4 regions of the Vibrio gangliei genome follow, and region 1 is predicted to be linked to each of the others. Evidence: predicted binding sites of a transcription regulator. Region 1 holds the regulator's gene; each other region holds the start of a gene.
The links. Region 1 encodes MetJ, which represses methionine synthesis genes. Its sites were predicted from a motif close to TTAGACNTNTANANGTCTAA; they were not measured.
Positions count from the first base shown of each region.

Region 2: metE (5-methyltetrahydropteroyltriglutamate--homocysteine S-methyltransferase) is a predicted target of MetJ. The motif match lies at 3,830-3,849, and genes of this name have one in related genera.
Region 3: Vgang_RS12200 (MetQ/NlpA family ABC transporter substrate-binding protein) is a predicted target of MetJ. The motif match lies at 4,125-4,144, and genes of this name have one in related genera.
Region 4: metA (homoserine O-acetyltransferase MetA) is a predicted target of MetJ. The motif match lies at 2,814-2,833, and genes of this name have one in related genera.

Region 1 is NZ_AP021869.1:2,408,965-2,415,093, reverse strand. Features, by position in the region: gene priA (primosomal protein N') at 1-1,739, opposite strand, end outside; gene rpmE (50S ribosomal protein L31) at 1,999-2,217, shown strand; gene Vgang_RS11165 (malic enzyme-like NAD(P)-binding protein) at 2,374-3,633, shown strand; gene metJ (met regulon transcriptional regulator MetJ) at 3,771-4,088, opposite strand; gene Vgang_RS11155 (O-succinylhomoserine (thiol)-lyase) at 4,370-5,536, shown strand; gene Vgang_RS11150 (bifunctional aspartate kinase/homoserine dehydrogenase II) at 5,537-6,129, shown strand, end outside.
Region 2 is NZ_AP021869.1:1,127,516-1,133,644, reverse strand. Features, by position in the region: gene Vgang_RS05150 (META domain-containing protein) at 1-333, shown strand, start outside; gene Vgang_RS05145 (hypothetical protein) at 499-1,290, shown strand; gene metE (5-methyltetrahydropteroyltriglutamate--homocysteine S-methyltransferase) at 1,346-3,691, opposite strand; gene metR (HTH-type transcriptional regulator MetR) at 3,917-4,828, shown strand; gene Vgang_RS05130 (DUF4250 domain-containing protein) at 4,919-5,113, opposite strand; gene Vgang_RS05125 (hypothetical protein) at 5,210-5,884, opposite strand; gene elbB (isoprenoid biosynthesis glyoxalase ElbB) at 6,039-6,129, opposite strand, start outside.
Region 3 is NZ_AP021870.1:37,646-43,774, forward strand. Features, by position in the region: gene Vgang_RS12180 (TRAP transporter large permease) at 154-1,440, opposite strand; gene Vgang_RS12185 (TRAP transporter small permease) at 1,454-2,029, opposite strand; gene Vgang_RS12190 (TRAP transporter substrate-binding protein) at 2,213-3,235, opposite strand; gene Vgang_RS12195 (hypothetical protein) at 3,656-3,925, opposite strand; gene Vgang_RS12200 (MetQ/NlpA family ABC transporter substrate-binding protein) at 4,207-4,995, shown strand; gene Vgang_RS12205 (GNAT family N-acetyltransferase) at 5,243-5,737, shown strand; gene Vgang_RS12210 (DUF2937 family protein) at 5,760-6,129, shown strand, end outside.
Region 4 is NZ_AP021869.1:514,478-520,606, forward strand. Features, by position in the region: gene Vgang_RS02350 (cytochrome b) at 1-563, shown strand, start outside; gene Vgang_RS02355 (cytochrome c1) at 560-1,300, shown strand; gene sspA (stringent starvation protein SspA) at 1,470-2,105, shown strand; gene sspB (ClpXP protease specificity-enhancing factor) at 2,108-2,626, shown strand; gene metA (homoserine O-acetyltransferase MetA) at 2,847-3,788, shown strand; gene Vgang_RS02375 (TRIC cation channel family protein) at 3,872-4,492, opposite strand; gene btuF (vitamin B12 ABC transporter substrate-binding protein BtuF) at 4,604-5,446, opposite strand; gene mtnN (5'-methylthioadenosine/S-adenosylhomocysteine nucleosidase) at 5,501-6,129, opposite strand, start outside.

The DNA.
Region 1 (6,129 bases):
TGAATAAACAATTGCGCTAAACGTTCTGAGGCACGGAAGTCGCTGCTGTAGAGTGAGCCATCGACATCCAATAATCCCACTAACGTGACATTGGGGAAGTGATGTCCTTTAGCCAGCATTTGGGTGCCAATCAATATCTGAAATTCCCCGTTTTTAATCGATTCTAATGCGCTTTCTAAACTGCCTTTGCGTCGCGTACTATCACGGTCGATGCGAATGGTTTTGAATTCTGGGAATAGGGTTTCTAATTGTTTTTCTAGTTGCTCGGTTCCCACGCCAACGGACACTAATTGGGTAGAGCCGCAGCCATGACATTGCGAGATCACCGGGCGCTGTGAGCCACAATGATGGCAGCGTATTTCTTGGCTGCCTTGATGATAAGTGTAATAAGCATCACAGCGCTTACATTCTGCTATCCAGCCACATTCATGACACATTAATGCTGGCGAAAACCCGCGACGATTTAAGAACAGCATCACTTGGTTGCCTGCATTTAAGTGTCGGCGCATTTGGGCGATCAATGGAGCCGATAGCCCGCCTTCCAAATACAGTCCTTTGATATCGAGAACATGGTGTTTGGCTGGAATGGCATTGCCGGCCCGTTTGGTGAGCGTTAGATAATGATATTTGCCGGTTTGTGCATTGTGCAGCGTTTCTAAAGCCGGTGTGGCGGAGCCTAATACCACGGGAATGTTTTCTTTATGGCCACGCATCACTGCGACATCACGGGCATGATAGCGAAGCGTGTCTTGCTGTTTATAAGAGGCGTCGTGCTCTTCATCCACAATAATAATGCCAAGCTCAGCAAAAGGTGTGAGTAATGCCGAGCGGGTGCCAATAATAATACCGGCTTGTTTGTCTCGAGCTGCCAACCAAGCATTTAAGCGTTCGGTATCATTGAGACCGGAATGCATAACTTCGACCGGCACATGGAAGCGGCGTTTAAAACGATTAATGGTTTGTGGTGTGAGGCCAATTTCAGGCACAAGCACGAGAGCCTGTTTGCCTTGTTCCAGTACGGGTTTGATTAGGTTTAAATAGACTTCGGTCTTACCTGAACCCGTGACGCCATCAATTAAAAAGCAGCCAAATCCTGGGAAGTTGTTAATGGTGGCAACCGCGATAGATTGTTCCGCATTCAACTGGGGTTTATGTTGTGAATTTTCTATTGCATCAGGCCATACTGGTTTTGCCGGCTGACTATGTTTGGCTTCAATCCATCCTTTATCTTGCAGCGTTTTGAGAGTAGTGCTATTTACTTCTTCATCAATCATAGCTTGATGGCTTAATGGGCCATTTTCTAGCATGCGCACCACCTTGGCTTGCTGGTGGGCACGACCAAATCCAGCTATCAATTGGTTTTTACCCGCTTCGGTGATATGCCATTCTTTTAAACTGGTGAAATCGGCGGGCTTACCTTTTTTAAGTAGAGACGGTAGCGCCATAGCCAATGTATCACCAAGTGGGTATTGATAAAATTGGCTACACCATTGCAGTAATTGATATAGAGGTTTAGGCCAAACTGGACGTGCATCAAGACAGGCTTTGATGGGTTTAAGTTGCTCAAGCGGAAAATCAGAGTGATCGACAATATTGACCACAATGCCAATCAGTGTTTGACGGCCAAAAGGCACGGAGACTCGTCCGCCAATCACGGGAAACAAATAGTTGGGGATGAGGTAATCGAAGCACTTATCTAAAGGAACGGGCAGGGCAACTTGAGCAATATTTGGCTGCATAAGTAAGAAAAGCGTCCTTTAAAATGAATACAACAAAGAAAAGTCATGATAAAACAACCGTTATCGGAAATATAGAAGAAAAACTCAGCAAATGTATTGATCGATGCAGGGTTATTCACTATTATACTGCGCCTCTAACGGTGTATGTTTTTTACACCATTTTTTAGTAACTACGTATGGTGTCTGGCCGATCTTGTTGCCTTTGAGTAGCAAGAGGAAGATTCAGATAGCGATACGGACCAATATAAAGGTTTGTCCTATGAAAACTGGTATCCACCCAGAATACAAAGCTGTAAACGCTACTTGTTCTTGCGGTAACTCTTTCGAGTTCAACACTACGCTAGACAAAGACACAATCCACCTAGATGTATGTGACAAATGTCACCCGTTCTACACTGGTAAGCAACGTATCGTAGATACAGGCGGCCGTGTTGATCGCTTCAACAAGCGTTTTGGTACTCTAAGCAGCAAAAAATAATCTGCCACTATTTTTTAGTGTTAGACCGAATTGGAAAGGGATGCTTAGGCGTCCCTTTTTTCTTATCTAAAATTTAACACCTGCGCTACCAAGTTAATCTTCTATCCTTTAATATTACGATTTCTTGTTCCCCTCGTATTTTAGGATTACATCATTATGTCAGATGATCAGCAGCAAAATGATTTTCGCCAAAGAGCACTTGATTACCACGCTCAACCAACAGCGGGTAAAATTGCCATCTCACTTACCAAACCTGCCGATACCGCAGAAGATCTTGCTTTAGCGTATAGCCCAGGTGTGGCTGAGCCGGTTCGTGAAATCGCGCTGAATCCTGATAACGCTTATAAATATACCGCTAAAGGTAATACGGTTGCGGTGATTTCAAACGGTACCGCGATTCTTGGTCTTGGCAATTTAGGGCCATTGGCGTCTAAGCCTGTTATGGAAGGTAAAGCATTATTGTTCAAACGCTTTGCTAACCTTGATTCGATTGATATCCAAGTAAAACACCGCACCATTGATGAGTTTATCGATACCGTTGCCAATATTGCCGATACTTTTGGTGGCATTAACCTAGAAGATATTAAAGCGCCGGATTGTTTTGAAATTGAGCGTCAATTGGTTGAGCGTTGTGATGTACCCGTATTCCATGATGACCAACACGGTACCGCGATTGTAACGGCAGCAGGTATGTTGAATGCGATTGAGTTGCAAGGTAAGAAACTGGAAGACTGTAAAATCGTGTGTTTAGGTGCGGGCGCAGCGGCGGTGGCTTGTATGGAGCTATTGATCAAATGTGGCGCATTGCGTGAAAAAATCTACATGCTAGATCGTAAAGGCGTGATCCACACTCGTCGTGATGACCTAAATGAATATAAGCAATTATTTGCTAACAACACCGATATGCGCACCTTAGAAGATGTGATCAAAGGGGCTGACTTATTCCTCGGTGTATCGGGTCCAAACTTATTGCCACCAGAAGCATTAGCGTTAATGGCAGATAAACCTGTGGTGTTTGCTTGTTCAAACCCAGACCCGGAAATTAAACCTGAAATTGCTGCCAAAGTACGTAACGATTTGATCATGGGTACTGGCCGCAGTGATTATCCAAACCAAGTGAACAACGTGATTTGTTTCCCATTCATTTTCCGTGGTGCATTAGACGTACGTGCGAGCGAAATCAATGATGAAATGAAGCTGGCTGCCGTCGAAGCGATCCGTCAATTAGCCAAACAAGACGTGCCTGCAGACGTGTTAAAAGCGGCGGGTGTCGATAAGCTAGAGTTTGGCCCTGACTACATCATTCCAAAACCAATGGATCCACGTTTGTTATCTGAAGTGGCTGGCGCTGTCGCTCGCGCTGCGGTTGAATCGGGTGTGGCGCGTATTGAGTTGCCGGAAGAGTATCAGCGATAACGGAACTCGAATTTCGTTTCTCGTGATTCGAAAAAGCAAAAGCCAGAACGTTGATTCGTTCTGGCTTTTTTATAGTGAGGCATTACAGCGAGAAAAGATATTCGAGAAACGAGCCACGAGTATCCCGAGGCACGCTGTTAATCATCAAAATTCTCAAATTCAATGCCCATTTCTGTCATCAAACGTTTTACTTCGGCAGGAAGATCATCAGGGCGGTCTTTACGCAAATCTTCATCGGTTGGTAATGGTTGACCTGTATAAGCATGTAAGAAGGCTTCACATAGCAGTTCGCTATTGGTGGCGTGACGTAAGTTATTCACCTGACGGCGAGTGCGTTCATCGGTCAATATTTTAAGCACTTTTAATGGAATCGATACTGTGATTTTTTTCACTTGTTCGCTTTTTTTTCCATGTTCTGCATACGGGCTTATGTAGTCACCGTTCCAATCTGCCATCACGCACCTTCGTTCTGATTATTTATAAATAAGTCACGGCGCTAATTTTAGGTGCATTTACCGCCAAAAGTAAAGACATTTAGATGGCTAGAGGTCTTGACGTCTTTTGTGGTGAGAGATAAAGTACAGCAATGTTCGCTCATATATGAATAAGCGCGATTAGCTCCATTATTGATTGCAATAATTTTGATAAATTACGCCCGTCTAAATAGCGCTTTGAAAGTATTTGAGTATAGTGTCTGTATACAAAGATTGTGCACGCAAAGGAAAGGAATACGCCAATGAGTTCAAGAAAGCCCGCCACTGTCGCCGTTCGTACTGGAATTGAGTCTGATAGCCAATTTAATGCCGTCGTTCCGCCGATTTACCTTTCGACTAATTACGGCTTTCCTGCTTTTGGTGAAGTGCCAAAATACGATTATACCCGTTCGGGCAACCCCAACCGTGGCTTATTAGAGCAAGCGCTTTCAGAACTAGAGCAAGGTGCCGGAGCGGTGATTACCAACTGTGGTACTTCGGCACTGAATTTATGGGTGTCGGCGTTTATTGGCCCAGAGGATCTGATTGTTGCCCCGCATGATTGTTATGGCGGTACCTACCGTTTATTTAATACTCGTGCGCAAAAAGGCGATTTTAAAGTTCAGTTTGTCGATCAATCGAATCAAGCGGAATTTGATGCCGCGATCGCGAAAAAACCGAAACTGATTTTATTAGAAACACCGTCAAACCCTTTGGTGAGAGTGGTGGATATTGCTGCAGCTTGTGCAAAAGCTAAGCAAGTGGGCGCATTAGTCGCGGTGGATAACACTTTCTTGACACCTGTGTATCAAAAACCATTAACGTTGGGCGCTGATTTTGTGGTGCATTCCACCACTAAATACATCAATGGGCATTCTGATGTGATCGGTGGCGTGATCATCGCCAAACAAGCCGAACATGCCGAAACACTGGCCTGGTGGGGCAATTGTATTGGTGCAACTGGGACGCCGTTTGATAGCTATATGACCTTGCGTGGTCTACGTACGCTTGCGGCCCGTATGCGAGTGCATGAAGAAAGTTCACAAGATTTATTAGCATACTTACAAGACCAGCCATTGGTGGGAACGATTTATCACCCAAGCCTGCCGCAGCATCCTGGGCATGATATTGCTAAGGCTCAGCAGAGTGGGTTTGGTTCTATGCTCAGTTTTGAAATTAATGGCAGCATGGAACAGCTCAAGACCTTTGTGGGTCAGTTACAATTATTCTCTTTAGCGGAATCGCTAGGGGGAGTGGAAAGTTTAGTGTGTCATCCTGCGTCGATGACCCACCGAGCTATGTCAGATGAAGCGCAAGCAGAAGCGGGAATTTCTCCACTGTTGCTACGTGTGTCTGTGGGATTAGAAGACAGTCAGGATTTAATTGCTGATTTAGAGCAAGCTTTCAAAAAAGCACAAGAGGTAGCGTAAATGACATCTGCTCGTCAGTTACACAAGTTTGGTGGTAGTAGTTTGGCCAATCCAGAGTGCTACAAACGAGTCGCCAACATATTAAAAGAATATTCAGCGCCAGCGGATTTGATCGTGGTTTCCGCGGCAGGCAGTACCACCAACCGTTTGATCGATTGGATTAATGCATTAGAAAAAGATGGCCGAATTGCTCATGAAATTTTGCAGCAATTGCGTCAATTCCAAATTGGGTTAGTTGAAGAACTATTACCGGAAGAAAAAGCCGCGCCTTTACTGGAATTACTGAATAAAGAGTTCACGGCGCTAGGGGATATTACTGGTCCCATCAATGACGTGAAACGAGCCAGCATTCTTGGCCATGGTGAAGTGTGGTCATCTCGTGTTTTAGCTACATTGTTATGTCATCTTGATATGGAAGCAGCGCAAGTCGACTCTCGTGATTTCTTACGTGCAGAGCGTGGCGCGCAGCCAGAAGTCGATCGCGGTCGTTCGCTGCCTTTATTGAAAGATATTCTTGCTCAACATGGTAAACGCCGGGTCGTAATTACCGGTTTCATGGCTCGCAATGAAGCGGGTGAAACGGTACTTTTAGG
Region 2 (6,129 bases), 1.3 Mb from region 1:
TGGGTTTTATCTCAAATTGACGGTGACGATGTGGCTAAAGGAGCTAACGGTTCTCAACCTGATCTTGAAATCGGTGAAAACATGATGTCTCACGGCAACGCGGGTTGTAATGGCTTCCACGGTAAAGCGGAAATTAACCCTGAAACGGGCCAATTCCGTATTGATAAAATGGCCATGACGATGAAAATGTGTATTGGCGACGCAATGAACACTGAAAGAGCGGTAGCAAGTACATTGTCCGCTTGGAGTAAAATTGACTTACAAAAAGACACACTCATACTTTCTAACGATCAACATACGCTAACTTACACATTACGTGATTGGGTTAATTAATCACGGAATGTTGAGTTAGAACAAGAACTGGATAAGCCCCAATCGCAAAATTTTTTGATTTGGTTGGGGTTTATACCCAACACATTATCCGTTGTCCTTTTGGGTATATTTCGCCTTTAAATAAGAAGTGTTGTAGCATAGCGCTAATTCAAATGGAGTTTGACTGTGCTGAAATCTGCCTTAATTATCTTACTGTTTTTTATCTCATTTTCTACTCAGGCTTGCCAAATCATTCCGTCTAATGTGAAGGATGAATACTATATTGGTGAGAACTGCGCACTTTTTCCTTTAGGCGCAGATAATGCCAACATTAATTCCTCAACCGCTTACTTTGTGCAATACCTTTACGCCAATAGTTTTCGTCTTTATGTCGATCTTAAAGGCGATATGCAAAACAAAATCACCTTCCCCGTTGCCAATCAACCCTACAATCATGGCTATCGGATGATGGTCGGGCCGCTGACACTCGATGACGCTAAATACGTGCTCACCTTAGTAAAAAAGATGAATTATAGCGATGCATTGATAAAGTCTTACACCCCGGAAAAGGAACCGACCTCAATCGCACTACCCGCTGAAGAAGAGCAACAAACTCAAGAAGAGAGCGAGTTAATATATCCGACCATGACACCCGTCTACTCTCTAGGTGCTTATACTGCCCTGTTACCAACCTATGATGATCAATACCAAGGGAAAATCACTCGTTATAACGATAGAAACCTTGGAAGCTTTACTTACCGTCAAGCCAAGGCAGTCTGTCAGGCGGCGAAAAGTCGAATTGCCAATGAGCAGGAATACAACATCATCTTGTCTAATATGAATTTTATGATGAAGTATGCGGTTAAATCTCAGTTTTGGCTAAACCGCTCTGAAACCGTGACCCGAATTCAAAACCACATTGCCGCCCGCAAACAAAGCCCAAACGCCTACTTTAATGTTATCTGTATTACCAAATAACCGACATTACAGATAACAAAAAAGCCAGAGTAGAATCTGGCTTTCGTTCAGCGATTTACTCCTGATATTGCTTTCTCAATGCTTTCGCCGCTTCCACCATGTTATGTAATGAGGCTTCTGTTTCTGCCCAACTACGCGTTTTTAAGCCACAATCTGGGTTCACCCACAATCGCTCGGTTGGAATTTTCTTCGCAGCCGTTTCGAGTAAACCCGTTATCCATTCTTGTGTTGGAATATTCGGAGAATGAATATCATACACGCCAGGCCCTATTTCATTCGGGTAGTCAAACTCTTCAAATGCTTTGAGTAATTCCATATTTGAACGTGAGGTTTCAATCGTGATCACATCCGCATCCAGTGCGGCTACTGAATCAATGATCTCATTGAACTCGCTGTAACACATATGAGTATGAATTTGAGTTTCAGGCTTGGCAATGGCTGCCGATACTTTAAACGCTTGCACCGCCCAGTCTAAATAAGCTTGATGATCTCGTTTCTTCAATGGCAAACCTTCACGAATAGCAGGTTCATCAATTTGAATAATATTAATGCCCGCTTTTTGTAGGTCATCGACTTCATCACGTAAGGCAAACGCCAATTGCTGAGCGATTTGTTGACGTGAAATATCTTCACGAGGGAATGTCCAACATAAAATCGTGATTGGCCCAGTTAACATGCCTTTCATTTGTTTTGATGTTAATGATTGTGCATACACAGACCAATCGACTGTAATTGGCTTTTCACGCTCAATATCTGCCACGACAATCGCTGGTTTAACACAACGAGAGCCATAACTTTGCACCCAGCCAAAGCGGGTGACTTGAAAGCCTGCTAAGTTTTCCGCGAAATACTCCACCATGTCATTTCGTTCAGCTTCCCCATGGACTAACACATCAAGATCGAGCGCTTCTTGGCGTTGAATCGCATCTTGAATGTGTTCTCTTAATGCTTGCACATAATCGGCCTCACTCAGTTGGCCACTGCGATAAGCACTGCGTTGCTGACGAATATCGGCTGTCTGAGGGAAGGAGCCAATTGTTGTTGTGGGCAGCAGTGGTAACCCTAACACTTCGGCTTGATGGTGAGCCCGCTCAATAAAAGGCGCGATGCGCTCGGCTAAATCAGTGGTGAAAGATTGCAAACGAGCTTGTACACTCGGTTTATTCACATGCGTAGCACTCAAACGCGCTTTAATTGGTTGGCTATAACTTTGGCAAGCTTCGATCGCATGTCCATTGCCGTCTAACGCTGCGCCCAGCAAACTGACTTCGTTGAGTTTTTGTTTGGCAAACGCAAACCAGCTTTTTACCTCTTGGCTTAATTCTGTTTCAAGCTCAAGATCCATTGGGCTATGCAGCAATGAACAAGAACTGGCGATCCATAACTTATCACCACGCTGTACTTTAATTGGCTGCAACTTTTCAAGCCATGATTGTAGATCGGCACGCCAAACATTACGGCCATTAATCACTCCAAGTGACAACACCCAATCTTGTGGTACAGCTTGGTTTACAACCTGTAATTGTTCCGCCGCTGCGGATAAATCAATATGTAAACCATCGACTGGTAATTCAACGATTTTGGCAAGATTATCTTCGACCGAGTCAAAATAAGTGGTCAGCAGTAATTTCACATCACCGGCTAGAATTTGATAGGCCAATTTAAACGCATTTGCCCATTTATCTTCTAACTCTAGGCTTAAAATCGGCTCATCAATTTGAACCCACTCTACCCCTAAAGCCGCTAACTTACCTAAAATCGCCTGGTAAGCAGGCAGTAAACGTGCGAGTAATGATAAACGATCAAATCCATTATCAACTTCTTCAGGGTTTACTTCTTTGCCTAGATATAAGTAACTTAGAGGCCCAAGTAAGACAGGTTTTACATTGTGTCCCGCTTGTAGCGCTTGGCTTACTTCATCAAATAACTGCGGCCAGCTCACTTGAAAACGATCATCTTGGCTAAACTCTGGCACGATATAGTGATAGTTAGTGTTAAACCATTTGGTCATGTCCGATGCAGCAGCGTCGCTATTTTCAGCTGGGTTTCTACAACCACAATCTAATGTCGGATCATTTACTGACTGACCGCGAGCGACTTTAAACAAGGTATCTAAATCTGGAAAACCACCATTAGAATGACGGGCTGGAACATGACCCACTAACAAACTGGTGGTAAGCACATGGTCATACCAAGCAAAGTCACCCGCCGTAACATAGCTAAGCCCACTTACGGCTTGATCATTCCAATGCCTGTGGCGTAATTGTGAACCGACTTGCTTCAGTTTATTTTGTGATATTTCCCCTTTCCAATATTTTTCTTGCGCAAACTTCAATTCACGTTTCTCACCAATGCGAGGATAACCAAGAATATGAGTCGTTGTTTTAGCCTGTTGTGTCATACCATCCCTACCTTAATTAAAATTCAGTTATATCCTTCTGGATGGCTAAATAATCACGCCTTGATTCAACACTAGCAATGTCTATTCATTCACATTGATTATGAAATTATTTCAATCAAATAAAGTTAACCATTAAAAATAGACGTCTAGACGTTTACAAAATGGATTTTCAGGCGTAGTTTATGAAGAAATCTAAAGGAAAATTTTTCATCATGAGGGTGAATAATGATAGAGATAAAGCATTTAAGGACAATGAGCGTATTACGTGATACGGGGTCACTGACGGCGACCGCCACATCATTGCATCTCACTCAATCGGCATTATCACACCAGTTAAAAGAGCTTGAGTCTCGCATTGGTGGCAAGCTGTTTTTACGAAAAACTCGCCCAATTAAGTTCACACAAGAAGGTGAAATCTTACTTCGTTTAGCCGATGATATATTGCCTAAAATTGCTAGAGCCGAAAATGACATTGCGAGCTTAAAAGAAGATGTGAATGGACGTTTGCACATGGCAATCGAATGTCACTCATGCTTTCAATGGTTAATGCCTGCGCTCAAGGAATACCAAATCGCTTGGCCGAGCGTGACCCTCGACTTCTCATCAGGCTTTGGCTTTGAACCACTTCCCGCACTGGTTGGCGGTGAGCTAGATTTAGTGATTACGTCGGATATTCAGCCTCGCTCTGAAGTTCATTATGAACCCCTCTTTGATTTTGAAATGCGTTTAATCACCGCGACCAATCACCCATTAGCTGAAAAAGAATGTATAGAGCCACAAGATTTGGCCACACAGACCATGTTGTCTTACCCGGTGCAAAAGCAACGTTTAGATGTGGTGAAACACTTCTTACAACCCGCCGGCATTGAACCAGCCAAGTGGAAACAAGCAGATAATACCTTGATGCTGGTACAAATGGTGTCAGCCGGATTAGGCGTTGCAGCCCTGCCCAACTGGGCCATCAGTGAGTTTTCACGCCAAGGATTAATTACCAGTAAACCGTTAGGAAAAGGCTTATGGCGACGACTATTTGCAGCAACAAGGCACGCAGAAAAAGATAAGCGTTATTTACAAGCGTTCTTTAGCACCGCCAAGCAGCAGTGCCAAAGTCATTTAGAAGGGATAAAGATAGTATAACCGTGGCTCGTTGCTAGAGCGTTTCACTTCTCGTTGCTAGAGACTGGATCTTTTCGAGTCACGAGTAACGAGCTTCCGAGCCCCGTTAACTCACCTTGCCTTGAACTGATTGGTCAACGGATCATATTGATAACCAAGCACATCCAGTTTACCGACCAGATCTTCGACATCCATTTCATACATGGTGACGAGTTCATCAAAGCTGTCGCATTCCAGTCTGAGCTTTTCGTTGACGATACCGAGTAAGATGACGCTATCCCAACGTTTGATATTACTTAAATCCATCCATCTACTCCTTTCCAAGAAATCCTTTAATAAGAGTAGAACGAGTTTCCGTGAATTTCTGTGATGAAGGGTAAAAAGTTCTTACCCAACTAGCGACTAAAATAAAAGAGACGCAAAGCCTACCATGGCAACAATGGTAAAGCTAAAGCCCATGGCCGGCTTCCATTTAGTGATGGTTTGCTGAGTGAAAATATGCCAAGTAGAACCAACCATGCCCAATAAAATCAAAGCAAAACACGCCACCAACCACCACACGATTTGATGCAAATAATTTAAGCTGTAATGTTGAGTCTGCCACAACACCGCAAGGCTGATCAGCATCGCGCCTATAATGCCAGCAACAGGCAGTAAACGATGAAATGCTTGTAAGCGAGTACGAGCAAAGGTCAGCAAAATATGGCTGAGTCCTGCCCCTAAGAACAAAATGCTAAATAAAATGAATAATGCCTGCGGTCGCTCACTACCAAGGATAAAGAAAATATTGAATGCGGCAGCTATACCTAGTGCTATTTTAAGCAACCAGGTTGGGCCTGAATCACGGGTTTTACTCACTTTAACTTGTGAAAAGAACGCTAAGATCAACACTCCAATAAGCGCTAGTTTCCAATATAAAGGGCTGATAGCTAACCATAACAACGCAATCACTGGCAATTGTTTATGAATACGGCCTCGCTGCCCCGGACAAATCTCGCCTTTTAACAACACCATTAATAAAACAAATTGCGCACCAAGTAGCATCGGCGGAATAACATTAAGTAAGTAGGAATACATGAGCATGACACATAAATTGACAAAGAAAAGAGGCGCATATTCTAGCAAATGCTCACGCCAAAATCTTGGATTACTGATCCGATTCACTTTCCTAAAAAACAAAACCCAACATAAGTCGGGTTTTGTTGAATCAAAGTACGGCAATAGAAGCTGTTTATATTGCTTCACATACCTTAGCAACTAACTTATCAATGCCTGATTTCGCTTGGATGATATTTTCAGCCAGCATATAAGCCGGAGTGGTG
Region 3 (6,129 bases), on a different replicon from region 1:
TTTCTAACTAGCTAAACTCCAAACAGCCCTCACTTCATTTGAACTGAGGGCTGTTTTTTATCGTATGTGTTTATTTTTTAAATCATTTGATTCAATATTACCCAATTGTTATTCAGACAAGGTATTCCTTAAAGCAGTTATTCTGCCAATGCCTTATTCTGCAAAAGCAATATCACGTAAGAATAAAGCAATATCAGGGAAGAAGATCAAAAGCGCTGCGGCACTCAGCAAGATCAAAATAAAGGGTCCTGTGCCTCTTACCACTTCCCAATAAGGGCGTTTAAAGATCGCGATGGCGGTAAATATGTCACAGCCAAAGGGTGGCGTTGCCGAACCAATAGCCACTTGCAAGGTAATGATGATACCGACATGTACGGGATCTAAGCCTGTCGCTTCAATGGCAGGGGCAAAGATTGGGGTTAAGACGAGAATCACCACAATCGGGTCAACGAACATACATGCGACAAAGAACGCCACAGAAATTGCAGTTAACACACCGAGCGGCCCCATTTCATCAATACCAATCGCATCTAAAATGGTTTGTGGTACTTGGGCAAAAGAGATAATCCAAGAAAAACCATTACCGACACCCACTAGGATAAATACCACCGCCGTGATCAAGCCAGTTGATTTCGCGATCACATAAATATCTTCTGAAGTTAATGAACGGAAGATGATGAATTCTAAGATAATGGCATACAGCACGCACACCGCAGCAGCTTCGGTTGGGCTGAAAATACCGCCATAAATACCGCCAACAATAATGACAGGGAACATCAAAGGCCAAAGAGCACGCTTAGAGGCTTCAAATCGTTCTGACCATGAGGCTTTTTCTTCAGTCGGGACATTTTTTACCGTGGCATAAATTAGGCAGTAGAGTGAAAACATCACTAAGATCAACAAGCCTGGGCCAATACCGGCAATGAAAAGTTCAGCAATCGAAGTTTCTGAAATCACGCCATAAATAATCATGCCGATGCTTGGTGGGATCAAAAACGCGATATCACTGGCGTTAATAATCAGAGCTAATGAAAAAGAATCACTGTAACCGGCTTTAAGCAATTTTGGACGTAGCGCAGAACCAACTGCGACTACGGTTGCCTGAGTTGAGCCAGATACCGCGCCAAATAAAGTACAGGAGGTGGCGGTACTGATTGCCAGCCCACCTTTGATGTGGCCGATAAAAGTCATCACCATATTGATTAAGCGGTTTGCTGATTGTCCACGCGTCATAATATCGGCGGCGAGGATAAACATTGGCACGGCAATGAGTGAAGACGGGCGAATCCCACCTAATACTTGTTGGATAAAGGTATCCATTTGACTCATGCCGCCAAACATCATGTAAAACCCAGTTAGTGCGGCGGCAGTTAACGGGATCATCATAGGAAAACCGATCAGCAGTAGCACCAGCATGATCAGCATTAAAGTCATAGCCATAAATCAATGCCTTTTAGATATCGTGTTCGTGATCGGTGTAGCCATCGACAACACCACTGGAGAGGTAAACGTCATCACTGATGAGGTTTTTATAGGCCGTCAGAAAGTATTGCAGTGCGGTAATAGCAAATCCGAGCGGTACCCAGATATAAATCCACCAAATTTCGAAGCCTAACGCGGGTAAAATTCGGCCACGTTCATACACTGAAGTGATGTATTGGAAAGAAAAATAAGCTAACGCGAGCATGATAAGAGCGGTGATGATGGAGACAACAATCATTACCCACTTTCTCCCTTTAGCCGGCAGCATATCGAAAAAGGCAGACATGCGAATATGACGGCCAAGACGTGCGGCAAATCCAATACCGGCAAAGGTGATAAGAATGATAAGAATACGGTTGATTTCGCCAGCAAAGAACAAGCCTTCACCAAAGACAAAACGAGCTACCACATTGATACAGGTATTTAAAGCCATTAATAACACGCCTGTTGCGAGCATAATGGCTTCTACTTTACTGAAAAAGTTATCGATGGTGCCTAGTACACCGGGGAGTTCTGAATGATAGTCTAATCTATCGGAGTTGGGCATGGGAGCTTCCCTCAATAAAGGGCACCGTGTATCCCATTGGTTGAATCGCTGGCAAATGGCTCAGTAGCCCCAACAAGCTAGTATTTAAGTTCCTAATATTTAAGTGCTTAATACTTAAACTGCTGGGGCAAGCGTTGCTACACATTCAATCAGTTGGATAAGCGTGCCTCAGTCCTACATTGATTATTTTTGTGAAGCTTTTAAGTCAGCCTTAAATTGGTCGAGTAAGGCTTTACCACTGTCGCCAGTCATTTCAATGAAGGTTTTCTCCACTTGAGGCGCTTTCGCTTTAAATTTCGCTATTTGCTCATCCGTTAAGCGAGTGACCGTCACTTTGTCGCTGCTTGCTTGGATTTTTTCCAGCGATTTTTCGGCCAAGCCAGTAATGTGCTTAATGGTGGCATCGTAAGCATAATCAGCCGCTTTATGGATCAGCTCTTTATCTTCATCTGGCAAACCATCGTAGAATTTCTTGTTGGCCATTGAAGCGGTAGTAAACCAACCATGGTGAGTGAAGATAAGGTTCGGTGATACTTCATATAAATGACCAGATTCAATCCAGAAAATCGGGTTTTCTTGACCTTGGATCATATTGGTTTGTAGGGCGCCATAGACTTCCCCCCACGGTAATGGTGTTGGTGTTGCCCCAAAAGCTTCATAGGTTGAAGACAACAGTGGGTTGGTCATGACACGAATTTTCTTACCTTTTAATTCTTCTGGCGAGGTCACTGGTTCATCAGTCGTCAGTACCATTTCACCTTCAGGGTACATTTTCAGAAGCTCTAAACCTTGTTGTGCGTAGAGCTTAGGAAAATCCTCATTAATGGCTTTACTGGTGTCGAAAAACTTAATCACATCTTGGATATCAGTTGGCATCAGATAAGGAATAAAGAAAATTTGTGCCTCTGGAATCAGTGAGCCAGTAAAACCCGGTGATTGGTTCACGAATTGTAAGATACCGTTCTGGGTTTGCTCCATAATGTCATCAGATTCACCTAGCTCACCGAAACGGTATACTTGAAGGGTATGATCTGAATTATCTTCGATGTACTTTTTGAATTGCTGTGCATATACATCTTGCACATCATTTTCATATTCTTCATGGGCATATCGCCAAGTATCGGCGCTAGCGAAGCTTGAAAACCCAATACTGGCAGCGACACATGACAGTGTGGCGAGTTTTTTTAGGCTAGTTCGAGTAAACATTGTTTCTCCTTTCCTTGGTGATTTCATAATTAATGTTTTGCTATTAATTGCATAAACCTATTAATTAGATTGACCTATTCATGTTTTCACATCCCATTTCGTTAAAACACATGAATAAAGTGCGGGTATTATTTGTGTGTGATCTGGATCACTTCATTGTGTTCGCTATACGCCTATATATTGATCTTTGTCACAAAAATAAGAATCCAATTTGGCATGAATTTTTACATTTTTCATGCCATTTATTTAGAGTTCAATGTATTTTTATGGCTGGATTTTGTTTGCATTAGTGTAAAAATGAAGAAAATTCGCTCTCTCGTCAACTTCATATATGCTTTTTTACTATATAAACATTAGAACACTACAGATAAATTACAAGTCGAGAGGATGGAATGGATGGCGGTAAATAGAAGAGAATGTTTATAGGATTTTATTACGAATTAAGCCACGTTTTACATTTTTACATAGCTTCCCGAAGCGGCGGATTTCATCAAATTGAGGTGTGACTCCTCGTTTCAACGCACTTTCCCAGTACGATAATTCGGAATCGACTAATTCCATTAATTTCTTTGGGCAACCAATACAGTTCCCTTCTGTTCCGCATACAAAGGTGTCTTGTTCATAAAGTGGAAAAGTCGCTTTTGCTTCATCGATAATTTGTTGCATCGCTTGAGTTCGGGTGGGTTTCATGAGCTTGTTATCCCTAAATCCATTTATTTAATACGGTTAATTTATATCATGATACCTGCGGGCTGTATTCTTCCTTAGAGGTATATGTTTGATGTTTTTACAGCCGATTCTTTTATAACTCACTCTTTTATAACCAACAGTTATAGACACCGAATTTTAAGTGATTATCTTTATTGTCAATTTCCCTGTATTGTCTTTTATAGATGTCTATACGGCTAATTTATAAGAGGGATATTATGAAACCGTGTATTAAGAAGAAATTTATTAAGAAAACAAGCAATATGATCATTAAGTTACTTTTCGCTTTGCCTCTGTTACTAGGCTTAACCGCTTGTAATGATAAAGAAGATGCAGTGATTAAAATTGGGGCAACAGCAGGGCCACACGCACAAGTGGTAGAAGCGGTCGCAGATGAGGCGGCCAAGCAAGGTTTGCATATTGAAGTGGTGACTTTTTCGGATTACATCACACCGAATGCGGCGTTGGCTGATGGCACCATTGATCTTAATAGTTATCAGCATCAACCTTTCTTAGACAACTACAACGCTAATCATGACAAGCAGTTGGTTTCTATTGGCCGTTCAATCTTAATGCGCATGGGTATTTATTCGGATAAATATCAATCTGTTGCTGATATTCCTGATGGGTCAACTATCACTATCCCAAACGATCCAACCAATGGTGGACGTGGACTACTTCTTCTTGAAGAGGCGGGTGTGATTAAGTTAAAGCCGGGTTTAGGTGATAAAGTGACCGTTTTTGATGTCATCGATAACCCAAAAAATCTGCAATTTATTGAAATGGACGCTGCGCAATTACCACGTACATTAAGTGATGCAGCGGCTTCTGTGATCACGATGAATTACGTGATGTCATCTGGCCTAGATCCGAAAAAACAAGGTATCTTTCTTGAGCCTAAAGATGCGAAATTAGCAGTGATGGTGATCGCCGCGCGAGCTCAAGATAAAGATAACGAAACCTATAAAAAGATTGCGGCTATCTACCATTCACCAGCGGTGACAGATTTTATCGATAAAACGTTTAATGGCACGATTGAGCCAGCGTTTTAAGCGTTTTGCTTGAGCTCATCAAGTCATTTATCTAACGGTTCATATAACCACGGGTACCTTATTTTAAGGTGCCCGTTTTGTTTTTTAGTGTTTTTTATTGTCCACTTTTATTAACTATGGGCTGATTTCAATCTGCCTAGAAGCTCTTAATCTGACTAATAAACTCTTAAATTGGCAAGCCAGCGATAGACGAATCAGTTTTGCTTAGTTAACTTGGATGTGGGATATCAACATAAACTAGGACGTTATGGTTAGCATTGAACAGTATCAGCAGCATTACTCAGAGCAAGTCGCGCAGTTATCAGTAAAGCCTGAGCAAAGCGAGTTTATCATTGATAATGTTGCTCAAGTGATTACCCGTTTACAAGCGCATGAGCATCCGCATTTGATTATGTTCGATGAGCAAGTGGTAGGCTTTTTTATTCTCGATACCGACTTTGGGCAGCATTATGATTTTTGCCCACCTCAATCTATTGGTATTCGGTCCTTATTAATCGATCAGAGTTTTCAAGGTCAAGGTATCGCGAAAAAGGCTTTGCTTACTTTGCCAAGCTATTTATCTGAAAACTATCTATCTTCAGGAGATACATACAAAGTAAGTGCATACCTCACTGTTAATTGTCGTAATACGGCTGCCTATCAGTGCTATTTAAAAAGTGGTTTTGAAGATACCCAAAATTTGTATCACGGTGGGCCAGTTGGGCCGCAGCATATTATGCTGCTTGCACTAAATGGTGTTTGATTGAATTAGGTGGATAACAGACATGATGATGTTAATAACCAAGTTGGGCGACTATTTAAAACTGAGCATTTTGTTAATCGGGTTGTTAATTGGTGTCCAAGTACCTAGCTTTGTCGAGCAATATGGGCATAATTTGGATGCACGTGTGGCGGAATCGTCTCGCAACGTCGCTCAATTTCAAGATGATGCTGATAAATACTTTCATGGCGATTTAGATAAACTGATTGCGCACTATGCCCAAAAAAATGACCCCGTTATGGTATCAGGTGGACAAAGCATTGAGGTTTTGGTTGCGCGCAATCAACAGTTAGTGAATGCTCAGCAATCTTTTCACCAAACATTTTATAGTCCTTATGTCCATGTCTTGACCTCTCCAATTGACGAAATTCGCG
Region 4 (6,129 bases), 700 kb from region 1:
TTAAATTCCACAAACAATTTACGACTAAATACAATATTCAAGATTCGATTCCTTTCCATCCTTACGGCACGGTAAAAGATTTGGTCGGTGTGGCTGGATTCTTGTTCTTCTTTAGTTATGTGTTGTTCTTTAACCCAGAAATGGGAGGTTACTTCCTTGAGCCGCCTAACTTTGAGGCTGCGAACCCATTGAAGACACCTGAACACATTGCTCCGGTTTGGTATTTCACACCTTTCTACGCAATTTTGCGTGCGGTGCCTGATAAGTTACTCGGCGTAGCGGCAATGGGAGCATCGATTCTGTTCTTATTCCTACTACCGTGGTTTGATCGCTGTAAAGTACGTTCATACCGTTACCGTAGCAAATGGCACCTATTAAATATTTGTCAGTTTGTTGTGTGCTTCATTGGTCTTGGCATCTTAGGTACTTTGCCTGCAACACCGTTATACACCTTGTTGTCGCAAATCTTTAGCTTAGGATATTTCATGTTCTTCGTATTGTTGTTCTTCTACAGCAAAAACGAGGCAACCAAACCATTACCAGAGAGGGTCACATTCAAATGAAAAAGTGGATTGTAGGACTTTTTAGCCTGATGTTACCTCTGTCTGTAATGGCAGCGGGAGGTAATGTTCATTTAGATAAAGCGAACAACGACTTAACCGATCAAGCCTCGTTGCAGCGTGGGGCACAAGTATTTATGAATTACTGTGCTGGTTGTCATTCAACGCAATATCAACGTTACCAGCGTGTTGCTAACGATATTGGTATTCCAGAAGATCTGATGATGGAAAATCTGGTGTTTGATCCTAACGCCAAAATTGGTGATTTGATGACAAACGCCATTCCAGCCGATGATGCGGGTAAGTGGTTCGGAACGCCTCCACCTGATCTCACATTAGTGGCTCGTGTACGCGGTGTGGATTGGTTGTATACCTACTTGCGTTCGTTTTATTCTGATCCATCTCGTCCATTTGGAGTAAACAATATAACTTTCCCAAATGTGGGCATGCCGCACGTATTGGAAGGTTTGCAAGGGATCCCTGAACCCGTGTTTGAAACCCAAGTCATTGATGGTGAAGAGCATAAAATCGTGGTCGGCACTAAAGTGTCAAAAATGGGCGAGTTAACCACAGAAGAGTACGACAATACGGTACGTGATCTAGTGAACTTCCTTGAGTACTCTGGCGATCCCGTTAAGTTAGAGCGTCATGCCTTAGGTTGGTGGGTCATAGGCTTCTTAGTGATCTTTACTATTATTGTGGTATTGCTTAAGAAAGAATACTGGCGTGATGTGCATTGATTAGGGCGGTTTTCAACTTTTATGGCTTTTAGAGCTAAGCTTATAAAGTCGTAAGAATAAAAATTACCCTGAATGTGAACAATTGTGCTAAAATTCCTTGCTAATTTTTATGTAATGGGGGCTTGTCGCCTCCATTCTTTTTATTTTAAGTGTGCTGGAGGGCTTCTCAATGGCTGTAGCTGCCAATAAACGTTCTGTGATGACTCTATTTTCAAGTGCTTCAGATATGTATAGCCATCAGGTTCGTATTGTTCTAGCCGAAAAAGGTGTAAGTGTTGAGGTCGAATTAGTTGACGAAAACAACCTACCATCGGACTTAATTGAACTGAACCCTTACAAGTCGGTTCCAACATTAGTTGATCGTGAACTGGCACTTTATAACTCTAACATCATCATGGAATACCTTGATGAGCGTTTCCCGCATCCACCTTTGATGCCGGTTTATCCTGTTGCTCGTGGTAATAGCCGTTTAATGATGTACCGTATTGAGCGTAATTGGTACTCACAAGCTGAAAAAATCATGAAAGGTTCTGCAGAAGAAGCGGAAGCGGCACGCAATAAGTTGCGTAACGACTTACTGACTCTTGCGCCTGTTTTTGCTGAATATGAGCACTTCATGAGCGAAGAATTCAGCCTGATTGATTGCTACTTAGCACCATTGCTATGGCGTTTACCTGCATTAGGTATTGAGCTTTCTGGCCCAGGTTCTAAAGAGCTCAAAGTTTACATGAGCCGTGTATTCGAGCGTGATTCATTCTTGGCTTCTTTAACTGAAGCTGAACGAGAAATGCGTTTGGTTCGCTAAACATGGATATGAACAAAATGACACCAAGACGACCTTATTTGGTTCGTGCGTTTTACGAATGGTTAGTGGATAACGATTTGACACCACATCTTGTGGTTGAAGCGACCCTACCGGGTGTACGAGTACCGCTTGAGTTTGTGCAAGATGGACAAATTATCTTAAATGTTGCACCTCGTGCTGTCGGTAACTTGGAAATCAGCAATGATGCCATTATGTTCAATGCTCGTTTTAGTGGTCGTCCACACTCAGTGATTGTGCCTATGTATGCCGTTCAGGCTATTTATGCTCGTGAAAATGGTGCCGGAACTATGTTTGAACCAGAAGAAGCCTATGAAGCTGATTTTGAGCAAGGTATAGAAGAAGAATCCAGCACATCTTTATCGAGTGTAGATACCTCGTCTAACATTGAAGCGGTATCGGCTGAGTCGTCTGATTTGGAAGGAGAAGGGCAGTCTGAATCAACAGATTCTGAATCGCCTAATAAACCGAAAGGCCGTCCGACACTTACCGTGGTCAAGTAAGCTTACTTTCCGAATTATTGAATAAGCAGTGCATTCGTGCGCTGCTTTTTTTTGCTCTAAACTTATTGATATAGCTAAGTAGACTAATCCCTGTCGAAAGTCACACGTTTCTGCTTGGTTATAAGTTACTTTATATATGCAATCTGCTACTCGACATTCATTATGGTATTGATATACTCATGGGTGTTTAGACGTCTAGATTGCTTATGGAGAGAGTGCAATGCCAATCAAGATCCCCGATCAGTTACCGGCATCCGATATTTTACGACAGGAACGTATTTTCATTATGTCGGAGTCTCGAGCGACGACTCAAATGATTCGTCCTTTGAAAGTGCTGATTTTGAATCTCATGCCGAAAAAAATTGAGACGGAAACTCAGTTCTTACGCTTGTTGTCTAATAGTCCATTACAAGTGGATATCGAATTGCTTCGAATCGACGATAGACCAAGTAAAAATACCCCGACAGAGCATCTCAATAACTTTTATCGTCAATTTGATATGGTAAAAGACCGAAACTTCGATGGCCTTATTATTACTGGGGCGCCACTGGGTTTAGTGCAGTTTGAAGATGTGGTGTATTGGGAACACTTACAAACCGTAATGACTTGGGCAAAAGATCATGTGACATCGACCCTGTATGTTTGCTGGGCAGCGCAAGCGGGGCTCAAGCTTCTTTATGATTTACCAAAACAAACGCGTGATGAAAAGCTATCAGGGGTTTATCACCATAAAGTGGTACACGAGTTTCACCCTGTCGTGCGTGGCTTTGATGATAACTTTTTAGCCCCGCATTCACGATATGCAGACTTTACGGCTGAGTTCCTTTCCGAACATACCGATATGGATATTTTAGCGGTATCCGACGATGCGGGTGTGTATTTGGCGGCAACGAAAGATAAGCGTCATGTGTTTGTGACAGGACATCCTGAGTATGATGCCAACACGCTACATAATGAATATGTACGTGATTTGGGTGAAGGATTAGATCCGGCTATACCAGTGAATTATTATCCGAACGATAATCCAGATAATGCCCCTATTGCGAGTTGGCGTAGTCATGGGCACCTATTGTTTGCAAACTGGCTAAATTATTGCGTTTACCAACAGACGCCTTACGATTTGGAGCATTTTTCTGTCGATAATTTCACGAAAGATGATTAAAGCGTTTTATTTAAAGGAGCCGTCGCGGGCTCCTTTTTTAATAGGCAAAGGGCCGACAATAAAGAACAGTTAATAGAGAACAGTTAGTGCTTCATTGAAAGGGTTGGTAACGATAAGTGCCAACGAATGGCTGCTAAACGTATGCTTAACGTGGTTGCAACGCCCAATAAAAAGCTGGGTTGTGTCGCTAAACCAAAATATAAAGCTAAGGTATGAACAATCCCTCCGGCAATACAAGCAGTAGCATAGATTTCACTTCTTAATACCATGGGAATTTCTCGAGCGAGGATATCGCGAATAATACCGCCACCGCAGCCCGTTAACACGCCCATGATGACGGCTATCATCATTGAATCTTGCAGTAATAAGGTTTTCTCGACCCCAATCCCGACAAAGACGGCTAATCCAATCGCATCACAAACAGGCAAAATATACCAAGGGAGTTGTTTAGGTTGACGTACGAGTAATAACGTAAATAGACAGGTAATAAAAATGACCCATAAGTAGTTATTATCAATGATCCAAAAAACCGGAGTGGAACCTAGCATCATATCTCGGATTGATCCTCCACCAATGGCTGTCACACTGGCGAGTACGACCATGCCAAAAGGATCCATTTTGAGACGGCCGGCCAGTAATACGCCAGATATTGCAAAAATGGCTGTGCCGAATAGATCAAAAAAATACAGTAATGACATATGCATGGGTTAGATAAAAAGCCAAAGTAAAAGAGAGTGGTAAAATCAATCTAGTCAAAATTGGCGTCGATTTTACTGGTAAACCCCATTTATTCCAAATGGTTATTTTGTCGGTTTTTACTTCAAACGAGCCTTGTCTAAAAACCGACACACTTGCTTAATGGCTTTGAGGCTACGCATCGTGGGTCGTGAAATCCAATCAGGGTTAAGTGACCAAATAAAGTGGTGCTCCACAGCAGGAATTTGTGGCCACTGTTGCCATCTGCTCATATTCGCTTGTTGTTGCGAAGTAAAAATCACTTGTGGTTTTAATACAATGACTTGTTCAGGACTGATTTGTGGATAAGGCACGTTTTGATTGGTAACAATGTTGTCACCACCGCAAACAGAAAATACGTCACTCGGCCAATGCGGTGAACTGAAAGACATCATGGGGCTATCACTGAGTTGATAGAAATAACGAACTTTAGATCTAGTGTGATAGTGTTGGCGTAGTGAGTCGAGTTGCTGCTGAAATTGTTTAGCATTGTTTAAGCCAATAGAAGGATCTTCAGCATACTGGCTTAACTGCTTTATGTTGGTAGCGATATCATCAAGACTATCAATGCTTGAGTAATACACCGGAATGCCAAATTGCTGTAGTTTTTCTAATTCCCTGGCATAAGCATTAGAGCGCCAAGCAATCACTAGGTCTGGTTGAAGGGCGAGTATACGTTCTAGTTTGATACCTTGATAGGTCGCGACTTGCTCAATATCTTTAGCGGCTGGTGGGTAATCACTAGCTTGGCTGACCCCAACAATATGCTCTCCAAGACCTGCAGAGAAGGCTAATTCGGTCGCATGAGGTGAAAGCGTAATGATGCGCTGAGCGACATGAGGCTCGGTTTCCGTAGCAAAAGTTGAAGTACTAATGATGAGGAATAAATAGGATAGCAATCCAATTTTTCGGCTATTGAACAATATCAAAATCCTTGATTGAGCCATGCAAAAATACATGGCTCATTTCATTATCGATTACTTCATGCGTGTGAGCATGTTGATCACCATCTCTGAAGAATGCTTAGCCGCTAGTGGTAAAAATTCTTCAAAACTCATTGGTGATTCTTTATCCGCTACATCTGAAATCGCGCGCACGACCACGAATGGCATGCGGAATTGATGACAAGTTTGAGCAATGGCTGAGGCTTCCATTTCCACTGCAATCACATTAGGGAAGTGCTGACGGATAAAAGCTTGTTTTTCAGGAGTACAAACAAAGGCATCACCGGTACAAATCAAACCACGTACAGCATGAGTATCTTTCATATCTGCCAGTGTCTTTTCAACAATATCAATTAAAGTTGGAGCTGCGGCAAACGCTGCGGGTTGACCTGCCATTTGACCCATTTCATAGCCAAATGCGGTTACATCAGCATCGTGATGGCGAACTTCGGTGGAAATCACGACATCGCCTAAATTCAGAGAGGGATCAAAGCCGCCCGCAGAACCGGTATTAATAATGACATCAGGTTGGAAACATTCAATCAGTAGTGTCGTTCCAATACTGGCCGATACTTTACCAATGCCAGATTGAAGTAAGATCACTTTTACATCATGAATAGTACCTGTGTAAAACGTACAACCTCCTTTGGTGGTGCTTTCAC